3 regions of the Streptomyces sp. AM 4-1-1 genome follow, and region 3 is predicted to be linked to each of the others. Evidence: riboswitches for the same ligand, from Rfam matches in the RefSeq annotation. Region 3 holds a riboswitch; each other region holds the start of a gene.
What was found. A riboswitch is a leader RNA that binds a small molecule or an ion and turns the genes downstream of it on or off. The one in region 3 is predicted to bind cobalamin.
Positions count from the first base shown of each region.

Region 1 (3,265 bases), 6.5 Mb from region 3:
CAGGGGGATCATCGCCGGGAAGTTGAACGGGGTGATGCCCGCCGTGACACCGATCGGGCGGCGCAGCGAGTGCACGTCGATGCCCGTACCGGCGTTGTCGGTGAACTCCCCCTTCAGCAGGTGCGGGATGCCGGCGGCGAACTCCACGACGTCGAGGCCGCGGGCGATGTCGCCGTGGGCGTCGGCGACCGTCTTGCCGTGTTCCGCGGAGAGGAGCCGGGCGAGCGAGTCGCGTTCGGCGTCGACGAGTTGGAGGAAGCGCAGCAGGACGCGGGCGCGGCGCTGCGGGTTCCACTCGCCCCATTCCTTCTGGGCCTCGGCGGCGTCGGTGATCGCCGCCTCCGTCTCGGCGCGGTCGGCCAGCGGGACGCGGGCCTGTACCCGGCCGGTGTTGGGGTCGTACACGTCGCCGTGGGCGCCGGACGTTCCGGCGACGTGCTTGCCGCCGATGAAGTGGGTGAGTTCTCGGACCATGGGAGCCTGCTCTCGTCAGGGTGTGATCCGGGGATGGCACGGCGGACCCGCGGCGCGCGCTGTGGGGCGCGCCGTCGGCCGCTTCGTGGACGCAGGGGCGAAGTGGCCGTCAGGGCGTGGGAATTGCGGCTCTGCGGGCGTGCTCGCCTGGGCCGGGAACATGGACCGGTGCCATGCGTGTCTGCTCCATCCTCGTGGAAAACACGGAACACCCCGCGGCCGGTATCCTGACTCCCGGATCGGCGCGCGTCCTCCTGCCTTCCCGACATCTCGCTCGTCAGTGGCGTTTCCTGCGAGGACGTGCTCCCCGGTCACAGTGGCGGGACCGCGCCGGAATCGCACCGGCTTCCCTGCACCGCGGGCCTTGGCCACGAACATATAGTTGGACGTCCTAGTAAGTCCACCCCACCCGCCGCGGACCGGCCGGGCGGGGACATCGGTTGTCTCATTTCGGCGTCCGGCATGCGGGCAGAGGTGTTCGGGGCGGGTGCGAGCGCCTAGGGTGGCGGTGCAGCTGGTTCGCCCCGTCCGCCAGACGGGATGCGTCGTAAGAGGGAACCCGGTGGGAATCCGGGACTGCCCCGCAGCGGTGAGTGGGAACGACCGCCGTCATCGAGCACTGGGCCCGTACGGGACCTGGGAAGCGACGGCCGCTAGGTGTCCGCCCTCGGGCGGACGTGCCCACGAGTCCGAAGACCTGCCACTGCCCGCGCACGGCCTCGTGCGCGGTGATTCCGGTGACCTCGAGGGCGGGTCGGCGCACACACGGACGGGCATGCTCGGGCGACATCGAGCCGCGGCCCGTCGGTTCCGTCACCCCTTCGCGCCCTCGTCCCGTCCCGGGTCGACCCAGGCACATACTCGCGAAGGAGAGTTCCGTGACCAGCAAGCCCGCAGCCGCGGCGGCACGAGCGACCGTGTACGGCTACCCCCGACAGGGCCAGAACCGCGAACTGAAGAAGGCCGTCGAGGGGTACTGGAAGGGCCGCGTCACCGCGACCGCCCTCCGGGACACCGCCGCCGAACTGCGCGGTGCCCATTGGCGGCAGCTCGCCGCCGACGGCGCCGACGAGGTGCCCACCGGCGACTTCTCGTACTACGACCACGTGCTGGACACCAGTGTCATGGTCGGCGCGGTGCCGGCCCGGCACCGGGACGCGGTCGACTCGGACGCGCTGGACGGCTACTTCGCGATGGCCCGCGGCACCCAGGACGTGGCGCCGCTGGAGATGACCAAGTGGTTCGACACCAACTACCACTACCTGGTGCCCGAGCTGGGCCCCGACACCGTGTTCACCGCCGACTCCACCAAGCAGGTCGCCGAGCTGCGGGAAGCACTCGCCCTCGGCCTCACCGCGCGCCCGGTGCTGGTCGGCCCGGTCACCTATCTGCTCCTGTCGAAGCCCGCGCCCGGTGTCGCGGCCGACTTCGAACCGCTGACCCTGCTGGACCGGCTGCTGCCCGTGTACGCCGAGGTCCTGGCCGATCTCCGGTCGGCGGGCGCCGAGTGGACGCAGATCGACGAGCCGGCCCTGGTCCAGGACCGCACCCCGGCCGAGCTGAACGCGGCCTCCCGCGCCTACAACGCGCTGGGCACGCTCACCGACCGGCCCAAGCTGCTGGTCGCCTCGTACTTCGACCGGCTCGGCGAAGCGCTCCCGGTGCTCGCCAAGTCGCCGGTCGAGGGCCTCGCCCTCGACTTCACCGGACCGGCCGCCGCCAACCTCGACGACCTCGCCGCCGCGGGCGGTCTGCCCGGCAAGCGGCTCGTCGCGGGCGTCGTCAACGGCCGCAACATCTGGATCAACGACCACCAGCAGTCGCTGGCGACGCTCGGCACCCTTCTCGGTCTCGCCGACCGGGTCGACGTCGCCGCCTCCTGCTCGCTGCTGCACGTCCCGCTGGACGCCACCGCCGAGCACGACATCGATCCGCAGATCGCCCGCTGGCTGGCCTTCGCCCGGCAGAAGACCGCCGAGATCGCCGTGCTGGCCCGCGGCCTGACGCACGGTACGGACTCCATCAAGGCCGAACTCGCCGCCAACCGGGCCGACCTGGCGTCCCGGGAGAGCTCCGCCCTCACCCACGACCCGGCGGTGCGCGCCCGCACCTGCGCCGTCACCGACGCCGACGGCCGCCGCTCGCAGCCGTACCCCGAGCGCGCCGTCGCCCAGCGCGCCCACCTCGGACTGCCGCTGCTGCCCACCACCACCATCGGTTCGTTCCCGCAGACGACCGAACTGCGCACCGCCCGCGCCGATCTGCGCGCCGGGCGCATCGACCACACCGGGTACGAGGCACGCATCGAGGCCGAGATCCGGGACGTGCTCTCCTTCCAGGAGAAGGCGGGCATCGACGTCCTGGTGCACGGCGAGCCCGAACGCAACGACATGGTGCAGTACTTCGCCGAGCAGCTGACCGGATACCTCGCCACCCAGCACGGCTGGGTCCAGTCGTACGGCACCCGCTACGTCCGGCCGCCGGTCCTGGCCGGTGACATCTCCCGCCCCGCACCGATGACGGTGCGCTGGACGGCGTACGCCCAGTCGCTCACCGACCGCCCGGTCAAGGGCATGCTCACCGGTCCGGTCACCATGCTCGCCTGGTCCTTCGTCCGCGACGACCAGCCGCTCGGGGAGACCGCCCGGCAGGTCGCCCTGGCACTGCGCGACGAGGTCGACGACCTGGAGGCGAACGGCACTTCGGTCATCCAGGTCGACGAACCCGCGCTGCGCGAGACCCTGCCGCTGCGCGCCGCCGACCACGCCGAGTACCTGGCCTGGGCCACCGA
Region 1 is NZ_CP119145.1:6,748,205-6,751,469, reverse strand. It holds gene PZB75_RS28680 (CoA-acylating methylmalonate-semialdehyde dehydrogenase) at 1-474, opposite strand, end outside; cobalamin riboswitch at 674-862, opposite strand; cobalamin riboswitch at 990-1,177, shown strand; gene metE (5-methyltetrahydropteroyltriglutamate--homocysteine S-methyltransferase) at 1,353-3,265, shown strand, end outside.
Region 1: linked by a shared signal. The riboswitch ahead of metE (5-methyltetrahydropteroyltriglutamate--homocysteine S-methyltransferase) and the one ahead of PZB75_RS01165 (ABC transporter ATP-binding protein) in region 3 are both predicted to bind cobalamin.

Region 2 (3,265 bases), 960 kb from region 3:
CAGGTACCCCGCGATCAGGGCCTGGTCCTCGGCGCCGAGCAGTGCCGTCGTACCGAAGAACGAGGCGAAGACGCCGCCCCGGTCGATGTCGCCGACGACGACGACCGGGAAGCCCGCGGCCCGCGCGACGCCCATGTTCACGATGTCGGTGCGCCGCAGATTGATCTCGGCCGGGCTGCCCGCCCCCTCGCAGATCACGGCGTCGTACGTACCCCGAAGCTGCTCCAGACAGTCCACGACCGTGCCGAACAGGGCCTCCTGACGGCCTCCGTGATACCCGCGCGCGCTCATCTCGCCCACCGGCCTGCCCAGCAGGACGACCTGGCTGGAACGGTCGCCACCGGGCTTGAGGAGCACCGGGTTCATCAGCGCGGTCGGCTCGACGCGGGCGGCCTGCGCCTGCATGGCCTGGGCGCGTCCGATCTCGGCGCCCTCGCGGGTGACGAACGAGTTCAGCGACATGTTCTGCGCCTTGAACGGGGCGACCTTCACCCCCTGGCGCACCAGCCAGCGGCAGATGCCCGCGGTGACGACGCTCTTGCCCGCGTCCGACGTGGTTCCGGCGACCAGCAGTCCGCCGCTCATATGGATGTCCGTCCCGAGGAGAGCCGGGGGCGGGCGGTGGTGCGCCGCCCCGCGAGGAGCCGGCCGGCCACGCACACCCCGAGGGCGAGCACGGTCACCCGGCGCGAGAGCCGCACCGCGCGTTCGATGTCGGGCACGCCGACGGGGCGGCCGGCGCCGCCGTTGAGCACGGGCCGGTGCTCGACCCGGCCCGCGTAGGAGAGGGTGCCGCCGAGCCGGACACCGAGCGCGCCCGCGAAGGCGGCCTCGACCGGACCGGCGTTGGGACTCGGGTGGCGGCCCGCGTCCGCGCGCCAGGCGTGCGCGGCGGCGCGCGGACGGCCGCCCGCCACCACGGCGAGCGCGGCGGTGAGGCGGGCGCCGGGCCAGCCCGCGACGTCGTCGAGGCGGGCCGACGCCCAGCCGTACCTGCGGTGGCGCGGTGACCTGTGCCCCACCATGGCGTCGAGGGTGTTGACGGCACGGAATCCGACGAGTCCGGGCACCCCGGCCAGCGCGCCCCACACCAGGGCGCCGACGACGGCGTCGGAGGTGTTCTCGGCGACGGACTCCACGACGGCGCGGGCGATCCCGGGCGCGTCGAGGGACTGCGGGTCGCGGCCGCACAGGTGCGGCAGCCGCTCCCGGGCCGCCTCGACGTCCCCGGCGGCCAGCGCGGCCCCGACGGTACGGGCCTCGCGGCCCAGCGAGGTGCCGCCGAGCACGGACCAGGTGGCGGCGGCGGTCAGGGCGACGGCGGCGACGGGACGGTCGCGCACGGTACGGGCGGCCAGCGCGGCGGCCCCGGCGGCGCCTCCGGCGCAGACCAGGGCGTGCAGCGCGCCCCGGCCCCGGTCGTCGCGCCACAGCCGTCGTTCCACAGCGGCGGCGGCCCGCCCGAACACGGCGACCGGGTGCCCGCGGCGCGGGTCGCCGAGGAGCAGATCGCCGGCCAGACCGGCCGTGGCGCCGTACGCGAAGATGCGATCGGCACGCATGGGTTCAGACCGCCGTCACGCCTCGGTGGATCGTCGTACGGGGGTCTCGGGCGCGGGAAGCGCTCGGGCCCGCGGGGGCGGGGGCCGACGCACGGCAGCCAGGCATGGCGTTATGTCCTCACTCAGGGTCCGCGCCCTGGTTCGACGTGACCGGCGACGCAGAGTCTCCTGGCTCCCGGATCGGCGGTTCCCCCGGTCTTCCGGCCCGCTCGCGCGAACCGTGACTTCCGGTGGATGGGGGACCGCTCCCCGGTGACAGTGGCGGGACCGCGCCGGATTCGCACCGGACTTCCTCTGCTGTCGCCGTAAATGGCTTCGGCAGTCCACCACGCTCCGAGAACACCCGTCAACCTGCCGTTGACCTGCGACGGCGCAGTGTGCGAAGACGCACATCGGACCGGCCGCGGGGGAGTGCGGCCGGTCCGATGGAGGGTGAGCGCGCAGAGGGGCGCTCACCCCGGTGGTCAGGTGCGGTCGGAACCGCGGCCGGTCCCGGCGGGCGGCGTGTGCCGGGCCCGGACCTCGGGGCGTGCGCCGGGCTCAGGCGACGATCAGGAAGATCCCGTACGCGACCGCCGCCGCGCACAGCCCGAAGCAGGCGTACGCGCCCGCGCGCGCCGCGACGAGGGAGCCGCCGGAGCGTTTCCCGTCGACGCCCGGCGCCGTGGGCTCCGGCCGCTGCTTGGCGAGGCCGACGATGCCCAGGGTGAACAGGCCCACCAGGGCGACGGTGACGACGAGGGAGACGCCGAAGACGGTGCCGAGAGCGGCCCAGTCGATGTGCATGGTGCGGTGTCCTTTCTGCCGCTGGTGCCGGGGCGGTACTAGACCGTGGCGGGGCGGGCCGGGTCGGTGGCCGCCGGGGCCGGCGCGGGGGCCGGGATGGTGGCCTTGAGTTCGGCGGCCAGGACCCCGGCGGTCGGCGGGGGGCTGACGGCGGCGATGGCGGTGGTGACGACGCCCGCGGGCTCGGCGGCCGGGTCCTCGGGGGCTGCGCCCGAGGGAGCGACGTCGCCGTGGCCGACCGGACGGCGGCGGGACAGCGCCCAGATGGCGCCGGAACCCGCGGCCAGCAGCGCGGCGACCACGACCACACCCCAGGTGCCCTGCTGCGTCAGGAACTCCGCGCCCGCGCCCACCAGACCGGCGGCCGGCAGGGTCAGGCCCCAGGCGACGAACATCCGGGTGGCCGTGGACCAGCGGACCGCACCGCCCCGGCGGCCGAGGCCCGCGCCCATCACGGCACCGGAGCAGGACTGTGTGGTGGAGAGGGAGAAGCCGAGGTGCGAGGAGGCCAGGATGACGGTGGCCGCGCTGGTCTGCGCGGCGAATCCCTGCGGCGGCCGCAGTTCGGTGAGGCCGCTGCCCATGGTGCGGATGATGCGCCAGCCACCGAGATAGGTGCCCAGCGCGATGGCGGTCCCGGCGGCGACGATGACCCACACGGGCGGGTTGGAGCCGGGGGAGAGGACCCCGCCGGTGACCAGCGCGAGCGTGATGATGCCCATGGTCTTCTGGGCGTCGTTGGTCCCGTGGGCGAGTGAGACGAGACCGGCCGAGGCGATCTGCCCGGCGCGGTAGCCCTTGGCGGCGGCCTTCTCCTGCGCCCCGCCCCGGATCTTCCCGCCGATCCGGTACGTGAGCCGGGTGGCCAGCAGCGCGGCGATCCCCGCGACGACCGGGGCGGCGACGGCGGGGAGCAG
Region 2 is NZ_CP119145.1:1,202,033-1,205,297, reverse strand. It holds gene PZB75_RS04990 (cobyric acid synthase) at 1-585, opposite strand, end outside; gene PZB75_RS04985 (cobalamin biosynthesis protein) at 582-1,562, opposite strand; cobalamin riboswitch at 1,724-1,858, opposite strand; gene PZB75_RS04980 (hypothetical protein) at 2,103-2,348, opposite strand; gene PZB75_RS04975 (inorganic phosphate transporter) at 2,387-3,265, opposite strand, start outside.
Region 2: linked by a shared signal. The riboswitch ahead of PZB75_RS04985 (cobalamin biosynthesis protein) and the one ahead of PZB75_RS01165 (ABC transporter ATP-binding protein) in region 3 are both predicted to bind cobalamin.

Region 3 (3,265 bases):
GGTCGACGACACCGGCCTCGACGCCCGGATCGGCGGAAGGACCGCCTTCCGGATGGGGAAGTACGTCAAGTTCGCCGTCCTCGCGGCCAGGGAGGCGGTCGCGGACGCCGGACTCGACCCCGCCGACTGGGACGGCACCCGGGTCGCGGTGGTCGTCGGCACCAGCAGCGGCGGCTCGGCCGGACTCACCGCGCAGGCCGTCACCCTCGACCGGCGCGGCCCGAGCGCCACCTCACCGTCGGGCATCCTGCTCACCATCCCCAACATGCCCGCGGCGGAGATCGCCATCGACATGCGGGCCACCGGCCCCAGCCTGGCGCCGTGCACCGCGTGCTCGTCCGGCGTCACCGCGCTGTCCGTCGCCCGCGACCTGCTGGTCACCGGCCAGTGCGACATCGCGGTCGCCGGGGCCACCGAGTCGATCATCTACCCGGTCGCCATGACGGGCCTCGCCCGCTCCGGCGCCGCCGCTCCCGCGGACGGCGACCCGGCCGGGCTGTGCCGCCCGTTCGCCGCCGACCGCCGCGGACTGGTCATGGGTGAGGGCGCCGCCATCATGGTGCTGGAACGGGCCGACGACGCGCGCGCCCGGGGCGCGGCCCCCCGCGCGCTGCTCGCCGGTACGGGCGCCACCACCGACGCCCACCACCCGACCAGCCCGCTTCCCTCGGGCGCCGTCGCCCAGGCCGCGGTCGAGTCGGCGCTGCGTGACGCGGGGTGGCGGCCGGAGGACGTCGAGCACGTCAACGCCCACGGGACCGCGACCCCGATGAACGACGCGACCGAGGCCGCCCTCATCAGCCGGGTCTACCCGCACCGGCCGCCCGTCACCGCCCCCAAGGGCGTGCTCGGCCACTGCATGGGGGCGGCGGGCGCGATCGAGGCCGGGCTGACCATCCTCACCCTTCAGCACGGCGTCGTACCACCGATCGCGAACCTCGACGCGCCCGCGCCCGAGTTCGACCTCAACTGCGTCACCAAACAACCGCTGAGGCAACCCGTCGGACGGGCCGTCAGCCACTCCTTCGGATTCGGCGGACACAACGCCGTACTGGCGCTCCAGCGTCCCTGAACCGGGTCGACGGGCCACGGAACGGGGGCGGAACGCCGGGCCACCGGCCTGGCGTACTGCCCCCGCGCACACCCCCGCCGGGCGGTCATCGACCGCGTGACAGTTCGCTAAATGCTGGTGAAGCCCCATGCGGGGGTCAGGAAATCCGGTGCGAGTCCGGAGCTGACGCGCAGCGGTCAGGGGACGGGCGGGGCCAAGGCCACTGGGACGCCCACGGGTTCCCGGGAAGGCGCCTCCTCCGTGTGAACCCGAGTCCGAAGACCCGCCGGCGGCCGCGCCCGGGACCGGACACGGCACACGGACACCAGGCTCCGCGCACGAGCCGTGGGACGCCGGGGAACTGCCGTCGTCGCGCCGCACGACCCCAACAGTCTCCCGGCGGTGTTCTGCGAGCGGATCGTCGTCACGGAACAGGGCCGGGTCGTCGCGGGCGGTGTCCCCGCACGAGGTGATCACCGCGGAACCCATCGCGGACGTCCACCGCGTGACCGCGGCGGTCCCCCGGACCGGTTGGACGCCCGGCCCTCGGTGCGCTTCCTGCCCGGGCGGGGCCACGCGGCGGACCTGAGAGGCCGCCCCGGCGCCCGCGCACGGGCCGGTGCCGGGGCGGCGAACACCCCGGCACCGGCCCACGGGGTGAGGGGCGGACCCTGCGGCCCGCCCCTCACCCGGTGTGTGTGACTGTCCCCGCCGATGCGGAGGGTCAGCGGCGACGACCGCGGCCGAACTCGCCGCCCGCGTCCTTGCCGCCCTTCTCCGAGCCGTCCGCGTAGTCGACCTGCTCCTTGCGGACCTCGGCGGAGACCTCCTTCTGTTCGGTGACCCGGTCGGTCTCCAGACGCACCCGTTCCACCGGCACGGCCTCCTTGCGGACCGTGGCACGCTCCGCGTGCAGCGTGACCTCCACGTCCTGCTCGCCGATGTCCGACGCCCGGGTCGACTTCTCGTCGCCCCGCAGAGGTTCACGGACCATCCGCACCTCTTCATGGCTCACGGGCACCGTCCTGGTGACGTTCTCGGTCACCACGTACTTGCGCAGATGCGCCTTGCCGCTCTCGTACTCCTCCGTGCCGACGCGCAGCTGCTCCTCGGACCGGATGACCTCCTCCTTGCCGCCCATGCCGGGAGCCGACCGCTCCGCTCCCGCCCCCGCCATCGGACGGGACATGGCGGACGCGTCCGCGTTCCGGTGCTTGCCCGTACCGGCCGGATCACCGGCGGTACGCGCGGTACCCGCCGCTCCGGCGCCCGCTCCGGCGCCCGCGGCACCCAGAACACCCGCGCGGGACGCGTCGGGCGTCCCGGTGCCGGTGCCGGACCGGTCGCCGAGCTTCGTCGTGCGGTTCCGGGTCAGTCCGTAGTGCCGGTAGAGCTCTTCCTCCTCCGAGACGGACAGATGCGCGTCCGCGTCGACCCTCGGGGCGTCCTTGACGCGGTCCTTGGGATGCGAGATGTGCAGGTCGGAACCCGACCGCCGGGCCCCGGAGAGCGGTACGAAGCTCTCCTTCATGCCGAACAGACCGGTCTTGACCGTGATCCAGTCCGGCTTGCCGGTGTCGTCGTCGACGTACACCCGCCCCACATTTCCGATCTTCTCCCCGTCACTGTCGTAGACCGTCAGGCCGTCGAGCTCTCCGGAATCCGTGAAACCGTCAGCGGCACCCATGACCGATTCCTCCTCGCCCGAGCGCGTCCTGTGGGTGAGTCCCCCAGGGGAGGCGCGCCCGACTTCCATCGCGCCTCACCCCGTAGGACCGTGCAACCGCCGGGCACCGGAGGACGGCCTCCGGCGGACCCGCCAGGTGCGGGGACGCCCATCACGGCCCACCACCGCGCGCCTGCGGCCGCCGCCACCCGCACTAGGCCGTTCGAGTGAAGCGAGGGGATGGTGACGGGGCCGTGGGCGCGGGCAGCGACGGTCACCGGCCCGGCCTGGGAACGGGTCCGGTGCGCCCCATATGATCGGCGGGCCGTTGCCCGAACCCGTGCCCAGGGAGTGCGCCATCACCGACGTACGGACCTTCCCGCCCCAGCGGCGCGGCGAGCTGCTGGGGCGGCACGAGGGCGGCGTCGGTCTGCACCACCTCGTGTGGCGGCTGGGACCCGGCTGGCGGGTGTGCGGCAGCGCCGTGCTCGGCGGCGGACTCGGCCCCCGGCGATGGATCGTGAACGCCCAGGTGCCCGGTGGGTACC
Region 3 is NZ_CP119145.1:245,744-249,008, reverse strand. It holds gene PZB75_RS01170 (beta-ketoacyl-[acyl-carrier-protein] synthase family protein) at 1-1,072, shown strand, start outside; cobalamin riboswitch at 1,171-1,357, shown strand; partial or broken gene PZB75_RS01165 (ABC transporter ATP-binding protein) at 1,412-1,621, shown strand; gene PZB75_RS01160 (PRC and DUF2382 domain-containing protein) at 1,776-2,738, opposite strand; gene PZB75_RS01155 (adenosylcobinamide amidohydrolase) at 3,031-3,265, shown strand, end outside.